DNA from 2 places in the Cyanobium sp. NIVA-CYA 375 genome. Region 1 is predicted to be linked to the other one. Evidence: predicted binding sites of a transcription regulator. Region 1 holds the regulator's gene; the other holds the start of a gene.
The links. Region 1 encodes NtcA, which controls nitrogen genes in cyanobacteria. Its sites were predicted from a motif close to GTANCNNNNGNTAC; they were not measured.
Positions count from the first base shown of each region.

Region 2: the regulator NtcA is predicted to act here: its motif matches at 3,129-3,142, upstream of AC01FP_RS09025 (ferredoxin--nitrite reductase).

Region 1 is NZ_JBSYHW010000006.1:44,279-51,556, forward strand. It holds gene AC01FP_RS03135 (alpha-mannosidase) at 1-2,006, shown strand, start outside; gene psbN (photosystem II reaction center protein PsbN) at 2,010-2,162, opposite strand; gene psbH (photosystem II reaction center phosphoprotein PsbH) at 2,286-2,486, shown strand; gene AC01FP_RS03150 (TatA/E family twin arginine-targeting protein translocase) at 2,486-2,758, shown strand; gene pth (aminoacyl-tRNA hydrolase) at 2,765-3,403, shown strand; gene AC01FP_RS03160 (DUF3146 family protein) at 3,408-3,665, shown strand; gene AC01FP_RS03165 (RuvC family protein) at 3,671-4,135, opposite strand; gene AC01FP_RS03170 (DUF3084 domain-containing protein) at 4,132-5,349, opposite strand; gene ntcA (global nitrogen regulator NtcA) at 5,384-6,124, opposite strand; gene AC01FP_RS03180 (cob(I)yrinic acid a,c-diamide adenosyltransferase) at 6,367-7,005, shown strand; gene dcd (dCTP deaminase) at 7,005-7,278, shown strand, end outside.
Region 2 is NZ_JBSYHW010000028.1:23,448-30,725, reverse strand. It holds gene ntrB (nitrate ABC transporter permease) at 1-511, opposite strand, end outside; gene AC01FP_RS09035 (CmpA/NrtA family ABC transporter substrate-binding protein) at 555-1,868, opposite strand; gene AC01FP_RS09030 (anthranilate phosphoribosyltransferase) at 2,023-3,090, opposite strand; gene AC01FP_RS09025 (ferredoxin--nitrite reductase) at 3,318-4,856, shown strand; gene AC01FP_RS09020 (CbiX/SirB N-terminal domain-containing protein) at 4,872-6,191, shown strand; gene cobA (uroporphyrinogen-III C-methyltransferase) at 6,188-6,976, shown strand; gene AC01FP_RS09010 (redox protein) at 7,103-7,278, shown strand, end outside.

The sequences.
Region 1 (7,278 bases):
GCTTTCCCCAGCTAGAGCATGCGCTGGCCTGGTTGCCGGACAGCTTTGGCTTCGCCAGCGGCCTACCAACCGTGGCTCGTAGCACCGGCGTGCGTTGGTTTTGCACCCACAAGCTGGCCTGGAACGCCACCAATCCCTTCCCCCACCGGCTGTTTCGCTGGCGCAGCCGCTGCGGTTCCGAGCTGCTGGCCCTGATCAATGCCCCGATCGGCACCGATGGCGATCCAGTGGCGATGGAGCGCTATCGCTTGGCTTGGCAAGGAGCGACCGGGGTTGATTCGGCCCTGTGGCTGCCCGGAGTGGGCGACCACGGTGGTGGCCCCAGCGCTGAAATGCTCGAGCAGCTGCGGCTCTGGCAGCAGCAAGCGGAGGCTTGCCCCCAGCACCACGGCAGCTTGCGGGATTATTTGGCTGCCCTCGAGCCGCTGGCGCCCCGGCTGCCGGTGTGGCGCGACGAGCTCTACCTGGAGCTGCATCGCGGCTGCGCCACCTCGCGCCCCGATCAGAAGCGCCACAACCGCACGCTCGAGCGGCTGCTGCGGGAAGCGGAGCTGGCCCTGGCCCTAGCCGGTGAGCCTGAAACGGTCGACTGGCGAACGCTGCTTTTTCAGCAGTTTCACGACATTTTGCCCGGCACCTCGATTCCGGAGGTGTTCGAGCAGGCCGAGCCCCAGTGGCGAGCAGCTCGCCGCAGCGCCTGCCGGCAACGGGACCGGGGCCTGCAGGCTTGGCTAGGAGCTGGTGTCGGTTCCGGGCCAAGTTGGTGGGTGGCCCAACTCCAGCCCCTGCCGCCCCGATCCCGCAGCCTGCGGGTGCCGTCGGGCAGCTGGAGTTGGGGCGGCGTGAAGCTGCCGGCCCAGCCGGCTCGGGCTGGTGGCCAGTGGCTGCAGCTGCCGCCCTTGGCGGGCGTGGCTGCCCTGCCCCTGGAGCGATCGGCCGAAGCGGCGGCCTCTCAGGCAGCTCAGGTTGAGGCGCCGGTGTGGCGAGAGGGCTGGCGCTGCGGCAACGGTTTGGTGAGTTTTGAGCTGGGGCCGCGGGGCATTGAGCAGCTTTGGGATGGTCAGGGCCAGCCGCAGCTGGCGGCGCCGCTGGCCTGGCGGCGTTTTGCCGATCGCGGTGAGTTTTGGGATGCCTGGGACATCGCCACGGGCTACCGGGACCATCCGCTGGCCTGGCAGTGGCAGGGCGAGCCGAGCTGGCTGGAGCAGGGCGAGCTGTGTACCAGTTTTGTGTGGAGGGGCCAGTGCGGTGCCAGTGCGGTGCGGCTGGAGGGGCGCTTACTAGCCAATACCCCCTGGCTCGAGCTTGTGCTCAGCGTTGACTGGCGCCAGCGCCATGAGCTGCTGCGCCTGGAGATCCCCCTGGCCCAGCAGGCCCAGCGCTGGGCAGCGGATACCTCCGGTGGCGTGCTGGAACGGCCAGCCCAGCCCCTCACTGCCCGCGAGCAGGCCCGCTGGGAGCTGCCAGCGATCAGCTGGATCGCTTCTGTGGCTGCCGGCGGCGGCTTGGCGGTGCTGCTCGATGGCCCCCAGGGGGTGTCGGCTAGTGCGGAGCTGTTGGGTGTGTCGCTGCTGCGGGCGCCTACCTGGCCCGATCCTGGCGCCGATAACGGCCTGCAGCGCTTGCGGCTGGCCCTGGCGCCCTGCCCAGCAGGCTGGTGCCGGGCCCAGGTGCCCAAGCAGGCGGTGGCCTTCAGGGAACCGCTATGGCTGCGGCCGGCGGCGGCCCAGGGCCGGCCTAAACGACATCAGGCCCTGCCTCCCCTGGGCGAGGGGCTGTTGCTGCTGGGCTGCCGGCCGCTAGGGGACTCGGGGGACGTGGTGCTCACCGTGCAGAACTGTTCCCCATGCCGCCATCTTGTGGAACTGGGAGAGAACTGGCAGCTGCTGGAGCGGCTTGATGGCCTGGATAAGCCGCTGATTTCTGAGCCTGAACAAGCTGGGGACCCCTGGTTGCTGACGCCGTGGAGCCTGGGTTTCTGGCGGGTGCGCCCTTGTGGTTATTAGGGCTCAGTCGTCGTGGTCGTCGAAGGGGTCGGTGAGGCCCTTAGAGGGCGGCCCGAAGGCTTGATACACCCCAAAACCGGTGAGTGAAAGCAGCACCGCCAGCACGGCGAGGGCCACGGAAAGGGCCGGGGAGCTGGTGGTGGCGGTGGGGTCCATGGAGGTGGAAGGGGGGATGCAGGTGACGGGTTGCGTCACAACTCTCGACGGCCCGCCGCGGCGCGGTACGTGAGGCCCTTACAGTACTTAAAGCGAATCCATGCCCGAGAGGCTGCAGCAGACATGGCCCAACGCACCCGCCTCGGAGACATCCTGCGGCCACTCAATTCTGAGTACGGCAAGGTGGTTCCCGGATGGGGCACCACGCCCGTAATGGGCATTTTTATGGTGCTCTTCTTGGTGTTTCTGCTGATCATCCTTCAGCTGTACAACAAGTCCCTGCTGCTCGAGGGCATCACGGTCAACTGGAATGGCCTCGGCTGATGAACGTGTTTGGCATTGGCCTGCCTGAGCTGGCGGTAATTGCCGCCATCGGCTTGCTGGTGTTCGGTCCCAAGCGATTGCCGGAGCTGGGGAAAACCCTGGGGCGCACCCTTAAGGGTTTTCAATCAGCCTCTTCTGAGTTCGAAAAGGAGCTTCGGACAGCAATTAATACTGCCGAACCGGTTTCTGTAACAGAGCTTGTCTCAGCTGATGCCTCCGTGGCTGGTACCTCAGAGGTGATTGAGCAGTCTCCCAATGGTCCGGCTGCCTGAGTTGCCGTGACGCAGGCCAGCCCGGCGTCCCAGCCGTCGTTGCAGTTGGTGGTGGGCCTGGGTAACCCGGGAGCCAAGTACGCCGGTACTCGCCACAACGTGGGCTTTATGGCCCTAGAGCGTCTAGCAGATTGCGCCGGTGGTGCATCTTTTCGGCAGCAGCCAAAGCTTCAGGGCTTGGTGGCTGAAGTGGGCTCGGGGCCTGCCCGGCTGAGGCTGTTGATGCCCCAGACCTATATGAATGAAAGCGGCCGCTCGATCCGCGCTGCTCTCGACTGGTTTGGTTTTGAGCCCGCCCAGTTGCTGGTGGTGGTTGACGACATGGATCTGCCCCTAGGCAAGTTGCGACTGCGGGCCACAGGCAGTGCCGGTGGTCACAACGGCCTGCGTAGCACCATCAGCCACCTAGGTACCCAGGACTTTCCGAGGCTTCGTATTGGCATCGGTGCCCCCGCTCAGGATCCTGGCGAACGCCGTGCCCGCACACTCGGGCACGTGCTCGGACGCTTCACGCCAGTTGAGCAGCCCTTGCTGGAAGAGGTGCTCAGCGAGGTTGAGGCTGGCATTGGCCTGATCCAGCGCCTCGGCCTAGAGCGGGCCGGCAATCGACTCAACAGTTTTGAGCCCCAGTACACGGCTGCCTGAGCTGATGGCCCGCCTCCCCTCCACTACTGCCCAGTTGCGGGTGCTGCACCAGAGCTTCAGCCAGCGGGTGCTGGAGGGGGAGGTGAGTGCCGGTGGCTACAAATGGAGTTTCCGCTGGGCTTTTGACCGCGGCGAACTCAGCGTTGAGCCCTCCTTGGGCCGGGCCCTGATCCAGGACGCTCTGCTGCGTTATCTGCTCAAGGTGGACTACCAGCTTGAACCTGGCGGGGATTACGTCTTCACGGTTCGGGCCTGCTTCTAGCCGATTTAAATCCCAGTGGCAAGCTGCGGCCACTGCCGCAGCACCTCCTGGTTGTTGCGGCGCAATTGCAACCCGTAGTGGCGCTCTATCAGCAGCTGGGCCACCACATCGTCGATATCGCGGGGGGGCAATCGCAAGCCCGCCGGCAGCAGCAGCCTCCAGCCCCTAGGGGGCCATAGCTGCCAGTAGCGCTCGCGGGCTGCCAGGGTGCTGCCGCTCTCATCCACTACAACCAGTGACAGCCGCTGCTTGTCAAGCCGGCTGCGCCAGTCTTGGCTGCCGGTACCGTTGCCGAGCACAATCCGGCCAAGACCCTCTTGCCGCCAGGCTTGGAGTTGGGCTAGGCAGGCTTGCGGCGCCAGGATGGCGGCCTGCAGGATTTGGCTACCGGCTAGATCGGCCAGCACCAGGCCGCATTTGCTGCGTCCGGGATCGAGGCCTGCCACCAGGCCCGCCGCAGCGCGCGTCATGGGCGGCGAGGGCCCGGCCCCGATGGGGGGGGGGCTGGGGCTGCCAACCAGCGCAATTCCACCGCAATTGGGTCGGCGGTGCTGGCGCTGTTGATGGCGAGGGCTTCTAGTTGGGCAACCTGGCCCGGCTGGCGCTCGCTCAGCTCCCGGGCCAGCTGTTTGAAGCTGGCCGCATCGAACTGCAGCCCTTCCACCAACGTGCCCTGGCGCTGGGCTCGGGCATAGGCAGCGGCCAGCAGCAGGTTGAGTCGCCGCGAAACCGGCTCCAGGGCTGTGAGGTCGCCCTCGATCGTGGTGCTCGCCAGCACTTCACCTGCCTTAACTACTGGGCGGTTGGGGCGTAGGTCTGGGAAGGCGAGTACCTGGCGCTCGCCCCTCAGCACGTTGGCTGCCGAGAGAATGCTCACGACCCAGCTACCGGGTTTGGCGAGCAGGCTCTCCAGCTTGCTGATGTCGTTCTTGGGCACCAGCAGGATCTGGCGATCGGGCGGCTGGCCGGGCAGCACCCGCCTGAAGGCGTTGAGATTGGCCTGCTGCAGCAAGGCGTTGATCACCTCCTTGGCCTGATCAGGGCGCTCAAGTGTCACCTTGGCGCTAGCCAGGGTCTGACCGCTACTGAGCACCACGTCGCCGCGGCGCAGGGCAATCAGGTTGCCCTCCAGGTCCTTAAGTTCTTGGGCACCGGCGCTGATCCGGCGGCGCACCTGGGCCAGTTCCGCTTCGGTGCGGCGGATTTCCGCATCCCGCCCCTTCACCTCCTGGCTGAGACGGCTGCGCTCAACCTCCAGCCGGTTGCGCTGGGCTAAAAGTGGCGCCAGTTCCTGGCGCAATTTGCTGGCGCGGGCTTGGGCCTGTTCAAAGCGCGTCTGGGCCTCCCGTTTGCCCTGTTCGGCTCGCGCCACTTCTTGGCGGCTGCTGGCCAGTTGACTGTTGCTGCGGCTCAGTTGGCTGCGGCTGGTTTGCAGCCGTTGCTCCAGTCGATCGAGTTCAAACAGGCCCGTGCGCAGCCGCTCGCTCACCAGCAGCATCAGGCCGAGGGAGATGGCACTGATCAGGCTGCCGGTGAGCACCGTGATCAACACGGCGGTGCGGCGGGGCCGCATCCCCAACAAGCTCAAGCGCGCCTTGCCCACCAGGCTGCCGAGTCGGTCGCCCAGGGTGGAGAGCACTCCCCCCAGGGCGAGCAGAGCGAGGATCAGCAGCCAGCCCGTCACATACGTCCGCGAAGGGCCCCAGTATCCCTGGCGTTCAGCTGAAGCGCTTGGCTAGGGCGATTGGATCAAACACAGTGATCTTTTTGCGGTCGATCTGAACCAGGCCGTCGTTGCGCAGGTCGCCCAGCAGGCGGGTGATTGTGACGCGGGTGGAGCCAATCGCTTCGGCAATCGCCTGATGGGAGAGGCGCAGATCAATCGTGATCCCTTCCGAGCTGGGAACGCCGAAATCGCGGCACAGCACCAACAGGAAGCTCACCAGCCGCGAGCTCATGTCTCTATGGGTGAGGGTTTCGATCATCGTTTCGGTCTGCAGGATCCGCGAAGACAGTCCCTGCAGCAGCAGTAAGCCCACGCTGGCGTCCTGCTCTATCGCTCGGCGCACCGAGGTGGCTGGTGCGGTCACCATCTCGACCCTGGTAAAGGCCACGGCGTGATAAAAACGGTCGGAGCGCTGGCCGGTAAGCAGCGACAGCACACCAAACAGGCTGTTCTCACGCAACAGGGCCACGGTGATCTCCTCGCCGGATTCGTATACCCGCGAAAGCCGGACCGCTCCGCGCCGCAGCAGGTAAACCCGCTCGGCTGGATCGCCGGGAAAAAAAATCGTCTTGCCCCGTTCGATCGTCTCGACGCTGCTGCCGGCCAGGCCCCGGATCACTTCCAGCAGGGTGGGGTTGCCCTGGCCGGCGCTGCCCATGCCTGCCACCACGCCAGGGGCACCCGTCGATGGGGTGTTGGCGGTACGGCTAAATCCGTGGGTAGCGCCAACCATCAAGGTATGGGCAAGTGTCGGGACCCTAAGGATCACCCGGGGGGTGGCTTGTAGCAATACACACGGTTTGAGATGACACCGCCGGCGCCCCCTGCGCACCAGTACGTATGTTTCCGCTAGGGATGGTGTCGTTTGCTTGTGGAGCGGCCCTATCCCGCTACATTCAGCTCCGCGGGGCCATGGGCTGCTCGCGGCGCTCCAGGTCTGTTTCTCGATTTTCCAGGTTTTTATTCAGGTTGTTCATGACCGCGAGCTTGCCCGTCTCAGGCCTCACCTCCTCCTCTGGAGCTGGTTTTCCGGCGGTCCAGCACCAACCTCAGCGCTCTGGCCATCGCCCTTTGGCTTTGGCGGCTGCCGCGTCCACGCCTTCAGCTGCGCCGGCATTGCGGCTGGTGGCCCAGTCGGAGGGCTTACTCCAAATCCATACGGCGCCTTTCCGCGGCAGTTTCGGTGCCGTGCTCAGCCAGGCCCTGCGTAGTGCCGGCTTGGGCAGCCGGGTGCTGGTTACTCAGTTTCTTAAGGGCGGCGTAGATCAGGGCCTCGGCAGCAGCGTCTGGCTGTGTGGGCGATTGCAATGGCTGCGCCCCCGCGTGCCTGCCTGTCTGTCGGAACCGGCTGCCCACCAGGAGCTCGAGTTGTTGGATGCGGTGCGCCAGGTGTGGGCCTTCAGCCGCGAGCAGCTACTTAGTGGTGCGGTGGATCTGATGGTGCTCGACGAGCTGGGCTTGGCTGTGGAGCTGGGCTACCTCGATCAGGCTGAAGTGCTGGCAACCTTGCAGCGCCGACCAGCCCATTTAGATGTCATTTTGACAGGGCCAGCCATGACTCCTGAGTTGATGGCCATGGCTGATCAGGTCACCCAGTTGCGCCGAGGTCTCTGATGCTGAAGAACGACCGCTGGATCAACGAGCAGGCTGGGGCAGGCATGTTGCAGCCGTTTCAGTCGAGCCTGGTGCGCCACCTCGATCCCGAGACGACGGGCTCGCCGGTGCTCAGCTACGGCTGCTCTTCCTATGGCTACGACTTGCGGTTGTCGGCCAAGGAATTTTTGATCTTTCGGCATGTGCCTGGCACCGTGATGAACCCCAAGCGGTTCAATCCGGCGAACCTTGAACCCGCTCCCCTGCACGGTGACGAGGATGGCGCTTATTTCA
Region 2 (7,278 bases), on a different contig from region 1:
GAATCTCCTGGATGCCCACAGCCGTATTGATAATGATCGGCCAGATCGCCGTAATGAAAATCACAAATACCGCCGAGGTATTAGCATCTTGAAACACCATCAGCGAAATCGGAAACCAGGCCAGCGGCGGCACAGTGCGCAGCACCTGCACCACTGGATCAAATCCTTTGCCGGCGAAGCGATTTAGGCCGAGCAGGCCGCCTACCGCGACTCCTACTACCGCCGCTAGGCCGTAGCCCACCGCCACCCGTTGCAGCGAGATAAGGATCTGCCAGCCCAGGCCCTTGCTGGTGCCGCCTTCATCGAAAAACGGCTGGCTGATGTACGGATCCCAGGTATCGATCAACACGTTGATCGGGCCGGGGAGCCGCGCAGCACCGAGGACGCCCGAAAGCAACTGCCAAACCAGTAGAAAGGAACCTATGCAAATCAGGTAGGGCAGGATCTGGGGCAATGCCGGTAGCAGCCGACGCCGGCGGGTGCGCCGGCCCGGGGAGGTGGTTGGGGTCACGGATGGTGGGCGTAGTAACGGAGAAGTTGCTGGGCGTTGAGGCTCACTTCATCGCCTTGATTGCCAGGGCGTTTAGGTAGGCCTTGGGATCTTCGGGGTCGAACACCACACCGTCGAAGAAGGTTTCCTTGCCGCGCGAATCGCTGCCGGGAATGGCCTTTTCTTGGCCGATAGCGGTGGCAGCTTCCTTCCAGAGATCAGCCCGATTCACCTTGTTCACCAAAGCGTCAATATCGGTGCTGGAGGGTAGATAGCCCCAGCGTATATCTTCGGTAACGAACCACTTGTCATGGCTCTTGAATGGGAAGGAGGCGTTTTCGCTCCAGAAGCGCATTCTCAGGGGGCTGTTTTTAACTACGCGGCCGTCGCCGTAGTCGATGTCGCCGGCCAAGCGGGGTTTGATATCGGCCACGCTGGCTTTGAAGTATTTGTCCTTGGCAGTGATTTCGCAGAGTTCATCAAGGTTTGCCGGATCTTCACACCAGATCTGAGCTTCCTGAACAGCCATTAACAGGGCTTTGGCGGCCTTGGGGTTTTGGTCGATCCAGTCGGCTCGCATCGAGAAGGCCTTCTCGGGGTGGTTTTTCCAGAGTTCGCCGGTGACGGCGGCTGTGTAGCCAAGCTTCTTATTAACTAAGCGCTGATTCCAGGGCTCACCAACGCAGAAGGTGTCCATGGTGCCGGTCTGCATGTTTGCCACCATCTGGGGGGGTGGCACCACTACTAGGTCGGCATCCTTATTTGGATCGATGCCATTGGCGGAGAGCCAGTAACGCATCCATAGGTCGTGGGTGCCGCCGGGGAAGGTAACGGCCGCTTTGAACTTCTTGCCCTTACTGCTGGCCTGTTGCGTTGCTTTTGCCAAGCCCGCTTTGTTGTCGATGCTGAGCTTGTTGTCCAGATAGTCCTTAGACACCGACAGCCCCTGGCCCTGCAGGTTGAGTCGCGCCAAGGTGTACATCGGCAGAGGCTGCTTGGTCTTGGTGATCGTGCCGGCAGTTAGCAGCAGCGGCATTGGCGAAAGGATGTGGGCGCCATCAATGCCGCCGCCGCCGCTGCCCAGCTCCAGGTTGTCGCGGGTGGCAGCCCATGAGGTCTGCTTCACCACCTTCACCTCGGGCATGCCGTGCTTGGTGAAGAAACCTTTCTCCAGAGCGATGATCAGGGGCGCGGCGTCGGTGAGGGCGATGAAGCCCAAGGTGGCAGCCTTCAGCTCAGGTGCCTCCGCACCGCCGGCCGGACTTGTTGTTTGATTTGCAGATTTTTTGGCGGGACTGCCACAGGCAGCCAGCCAGATTGCTCCGGCTGCCGAACCGGCGGCGGTGATCAAAAACTTGCGGCGCGAGAGATTGGACATCGCTTGATTGGGATAGGCCGGAGTGGCGGCAACTGCACTCCGGACGGGCTCCACAAAGAAGCGCACCGAACCGGTCAAGAAAACAATGCCGGCGCACAAGCTGACCGACCCAGTTACATCACCACGGCAGAGTCCCAGTTGAGAGTTGCAATTGCTACCGATTGCCGCTTTCGCCGGGATCGGCAAGGGTTCGCCGCAGGCGCTCGCCGCATTGAGAGGCCAGCAGAGCCCGCGCTTGCTCCAGGGCGTCAGCAAGGCTTTCGAAGCGATCGGTCAGCCAGAGGTAGGCCCCCAGATTCCAGAGCAGCGGCGTAGCCAGGGGGCCTTCACCACCCAAGGCTGCTAGCGCCTGCTGCTGCCAGGTTTCCAGACTTTCCCAGGCGATTTCATCGCCGTGTAGGCCATGGTCCCGGGGGTGTACGAGCAGCCGCTCCAGCGAGCCGTCGCGGACCCGGGCGGTGATGCCAGCCCGGCTTGTAGGCAGGTCGGTTGACCCCTCCAGGCCCTTCACCGTGAGCACCTCGGTTTCACCGGCGGTGGCCAGGGCCTCCCAGGCCCGTTTTTCGGTGGGGGGATGGACGAAGCCACTCACCAGTAGGTGGTTGCCGCAGTGGGGGGTCCAGAGCAGTTCCAGGCTGGCCACGGGGGGGCGCTTGCCAATTTCATCGCGCACCGGCAGCAACCTTTCCGCAGCGGGGAAGTGGTCGGGCTGGTGGGTGAGGGCCAGGTGGTGGGTGCTCAACCGTTGCTGCAGAGCGGCGAGGCTGAGCCCACGCCACTCAATGCCGAGGGCGGCGAACAGCTCTGCCAGGGTGACGCCGTACTTAATCGGCATCGGGTCGCCGCCGTGCAGCACCACCGGGATCTCGGCGCTGGCCAGCACCAGGGCGAGCAGGGGCAGCAGGGGGGCGGTGCGGCTGCGGCCGTCGTAGGGCACACAGAAGCAAATGGCCTGGCGGCCAGGGGTTTCTAGCTTCGGGCCGTGGCTGCGGTAGCTGTCGAGCATGCCGGTCAATTCGATCGGCAGCGGCCGGCGAATCCGGTGGGCAATCAGGAAGGCTCCTAGCTGCGCATCGCTTGCCTGACCCTGAAGCATCAGGTCCATGGCGTCACGGGCCTCATCGCGGCTGAGGCCCGTGCTGGTGTGCTCACCGCTGCCCACCTTGGCAATAAGTTCGCGAAAGCGGGCCCGCTCGGGGCCGAGGGCGTTGAGGCGCTGCAGGCGTCTGAGCCCTGCCGCTGCCGCCGGTGCTGCGGGTGGTAGCGGTTGCGACACAGAAAGTTACCCGTACTGCAGAGAATCTCAATTGTCTCCCTCTGAGGAGCTTTTGCTCCATTTCTGTTTTCCGGCGGCGTAGCTCTCATCGGCGCTTGCTCGGATCCACCTTGCTGCTGTGTGGCGGCGGGGCGGACATGCCGAGGTTGTTCCGTGTTCCGTGAGTCCGCCCCATGACAAGCCCCACGATTTCTGCGGCCAGCCAGCCGCCCCTTAGCAAGATCGAGCAGGCCAAGGCCGAGCTCTGCGGCCTCGAGCTGGAGCCCCGGCTTGCCGAAATGGGGCGTGAAGGCTGGGAAGCGCTCGACGAAGCCACGCTCACGATCCGGCTCAAGTGGCTGGGGATCTTCTTCAGGCCGGTGACCCCGGGGCGCTTCATGGTGCGGCTGCGGCTGCCCAACGGCGTGATCACGGCCGACCAGCTCGACGTGCTGGCCGAGACGATCGACCGTTGTGGCGAGCACGGCAGTGCCGACATCACCACCCGCCAAAACCTGCAGCTGCGTGGTCTGCTGCTGGAGGACATGGCGCCGCTGATGGTGGCACTGGAGACCTTGGGGCTCACCAGCCGCCAGTCGGGCCACGACAACCCTCGCAACATCACCGGCAACCCGCTGGCGGGCATTGACCCAGAGGAGATCGTCGACACCCGCCCCCTGGTGGAGGCGATTCAGGCCGCCCTGCTGGGGCCGGCCGGTCCCCGCAACCTGCCGCGCAAGTTCAACGTGGCCGTGGGGGGCGCACCAGATAGCTTCCTGCTGCACAACGACCTGGCCTTCCTGCCGGCCGAGCACAACGGTGAGCTGGGTTTCACGGTGCTGGTGGGGGGCTTCTTTTCAGCCCAGCGCAACGAGTTGGCGGTGCCCCTGGGCCTGTGGCTGCGGGCGGAGCAGCTAGCCGACTTCACCCTGGCGGTCTTGCATCACTACGAGCGCGCAGGCAATCGCCAGCAGCGCAACAAAAGCCGGCTGATGTATCTGATCGACCAGCTCGGGATCGACGTCTACCGGGCTGAGCTGGTTGCAGCCTTTGCCGAAGCCGTACTCCGCCACGACGGCTCCCATCTGGTAAATCGTGCCCCCCGCTCGGGCCTGGGCGTGCAGGCCCAGAAGCAGGAGGGGCTCCACTGGGTGGGGCTGCACGTGCCGATGGGCCGGCTGGACGCGGCTTCGATGCTGGAACTTGCCGCTTTGGCACGCACCTATGGCAGCGGCGAGCTGCGTCTCACCGAGGCCCAGAACGCCTTGATCATCAATGTGCCCGGCGATCGCCTTGAGGCTCTGCTGGCCGAACCCCTGCTGCAGCGCTTCCGCCCCGACCCTTCGACCCTGCAGGCCGAGGCGGTGAGCTGCACCGGCAACGCTTACTGCAGCTTCGCTTTGATCCCCACCAAGGGCGTGGCCCAGCAGGTGCTCGAAGAGCTGGAGCAGCGCATCGAATTGCCCGAGGCGGTGCGCATGCACTGGACCGGCTGCCCCAATGCCTGCGGCCAGCCCTACATGGGTCAGATCGGTTTGATGGGGGCGAAGGCCCGTAAGGATGGTCAGATGGTGGAGGCGTCCAAGATCTTTCTTGGCGGCTCCATGGGCGCCGAGCCCAAGCTGGCCGAGCTGCATGAAAAAGGCGTACCCCTCAGTGACCTTACCGATGTGCTGGAGCAGCTCCTGCTGGAGCAATTTGGAGCCCGGCGCCGCGAGCCGGCGGCTTCCTGAGGTCGGAGGGCGGCTTTGAGATCTGCCCTGCCCCAGTGCGAGCCGGCCCAGCTGCCGGCCTGCGGTTCTCCGGCACGCTGGGGCTGGCTGCAACAGCTGCGCCGCCAGCCTGAGCTGGATCCTGAGCCCTGGCTGCTGGCGCTGGAAAACGGCAGCCTCAGCGCCGACCCAGACCTGCTTGCCGTGCTGGCGGAGCGGCTTGATCCGCCTTCCCAGCGGCGTTTGCTGCGTTGGTGGCGCCTGCAGCCCGATCCCGATCCCGGCCTGCCTAGCCAGGTGCTGCGCCAGCGGGATGGGGCTAGTGCCGCCTGGCTGCTGCAGCAATTGGCCCCCGGCCCGGGCGCTCTTGGCCAAGCCCTGCCCCTCTCGGCCCTGCCACAAGCCGTGGCGCTAGCCCTGCTGCCTCTGCTGGGTCACCAGCGCCAGGTGCCGGCCTGGCCCGTGCTGCTGAGCTGGATGCGGGCCCCAATCGCCACCCCATTGCGGCGCGCCGCTCTCGAAGGGGTAGCCCGTGGTTTGTCGGTGTGGCCCCGGCATCAGCTGGTGGCTGGCCTCAGCGCCCTGGCCGGCGACCTCGATCCCCAGCTGGCTGCCCCGGCGGTGGACCTGCTGGCCCGTCTGCCCGGAGCCCGCCGCGCCCTGGTGCCCCTGCGGCATTGCGAGCTCGATCCCCAGGTGGCCGAGCGCCTTGGTCGCCGCCTCGCGGCCATTCCCGCCCAACCCCTGCTACTGGTGGTGCATGGCCGCGTGGGCGGCCAGCTGCCTGCCGAGTTGGTGGCCCTGGCCGCCGAGCTGGAGTGCCGCCGTGGCGCGCCCGTGCGGCTGCAGGCCCTCTCGGCTGCGGCGCCACCGGCGGCGACCGAGCTGCTGCAGCCGGGTCAAGTCCTCGGCCTGGTGCCGCTGCTGCTGCTGCCCGGCGGCCATGTGCGCCACGATTTGCCGGCGATTGTGCGCCATTGGTCGGCTTTTGCCCGCGTGCAGCACTGGCCTTTCCTGGGGGCATGGCCCCAGTGGCAGGACGCCCTCGCTAATGAGCTGGCCGGGTTGGCTACGCAGGATGTCCGGCCCTTATTGCTGCATCACCCCTTGGAGGGCCCTCTGGCAGCGCGGTATCTCACCACCTTGGAGCGGCGCACCGGTGCCCACTGCGTCGCCACTCCATACAGTGCAGACCATCTCGCGCAGCTGAAGCTGACCCTTGCCGCTCCAGCCCTGGCCCTAGCTCTGGCCGCCAACCGGCTCACCGACCAGCTAACCGAACAGGTGGGTCCGCCGTTGCTGCAGCGGCCTGGCCTGCGCCAGCTACTGCTGGCTGAACTCGAGGCCCTGCCATGAGTGCCCCGGCCCAGCTCGGCACGGTTTACCTGGTGGGGGCGGGCCCCGGTGATCCGGAGCTGCTCACCCTCAAGGCCCACCGGCTGCTGCGGCAGTGCGATGCCCTCGTCTACGACTCCCTGGTGCCCCAGGCCCTGCTGGATCTGGTGCCCCAGGGCTGCGAGCTCCACTTCGTTGGTAAGCGTCGCGGCCATCATTCGGTGCCGCAGCCGAGCACAAACGCGGTATTGGTGGAATTGGCCAGCCGCCATCGCCTGATCGTGCGGCTTAAGGGCGGTGATCCCTTTTTGTTTGGCCGCGGCGGCGAGGAGGCAGCTCACCTGGCCGCCAAGGGCGTGCCGGTGCAGGTGGTGCCTGGGGTAACCGCTGGCATCGCGGCTCCGGCCTACGCGGGCATTCCTGTTACCCACCGCCGCGCCGGCTCCAGCGTCACCTTCGTGACGGGCCACGAGGAAATCGATAAGGGCCGCCCAGGGGTGAACTGGCGCGGCCTGGCCCAGACCAGTGATGGCTTGGTGATCTACATGGGCTTGCACAACCTGCGCCGCATCGCCGAGGAGCTGATGGCGGGTGGCCTGGCGGCCGATACCCCGGCGGCGGTGATTCAGCAGGGCACCGTGCGCGGTCAGCGCCAGCTGGTGACCGTGCTCGGTGAGCTGGCCGACCGGGCTGAGGAGCAGGATTTCGCTTCGCCCTCAATAGTGGTGCTAGGCGCAGTGGTGGCTTTGCGGGTGCCGGGCTGTGCACCCGAGCCTGCCGAAGTGGAAATGCCGATCCCCTTCTAAGCCAAATCAGCTACGCCAATGGGTAGTGGTTGCGACGGCTGGCCCCCCGGTGGTGCGGTTCAGTAGGGCTAGTTTTGGCAGTAGCAACTGCCCCTACCGATGTCTGCACCATCCCGGCTAGCGCCGATGTTTGAGCTGATTCCCTACGAGAAGTTCCGCGATACCCCCGCTGTTCGCTTCTTCGATATCACTGTTGCCAGCTCAAATGCCCGCGACCTGGTGATCCATGCCGGCCCAGCCGTGAGTCCTCCGGATGAGCAGAAGACCGGTGCCTGGCAGTTTTATCTGCATCCCCACCAGGA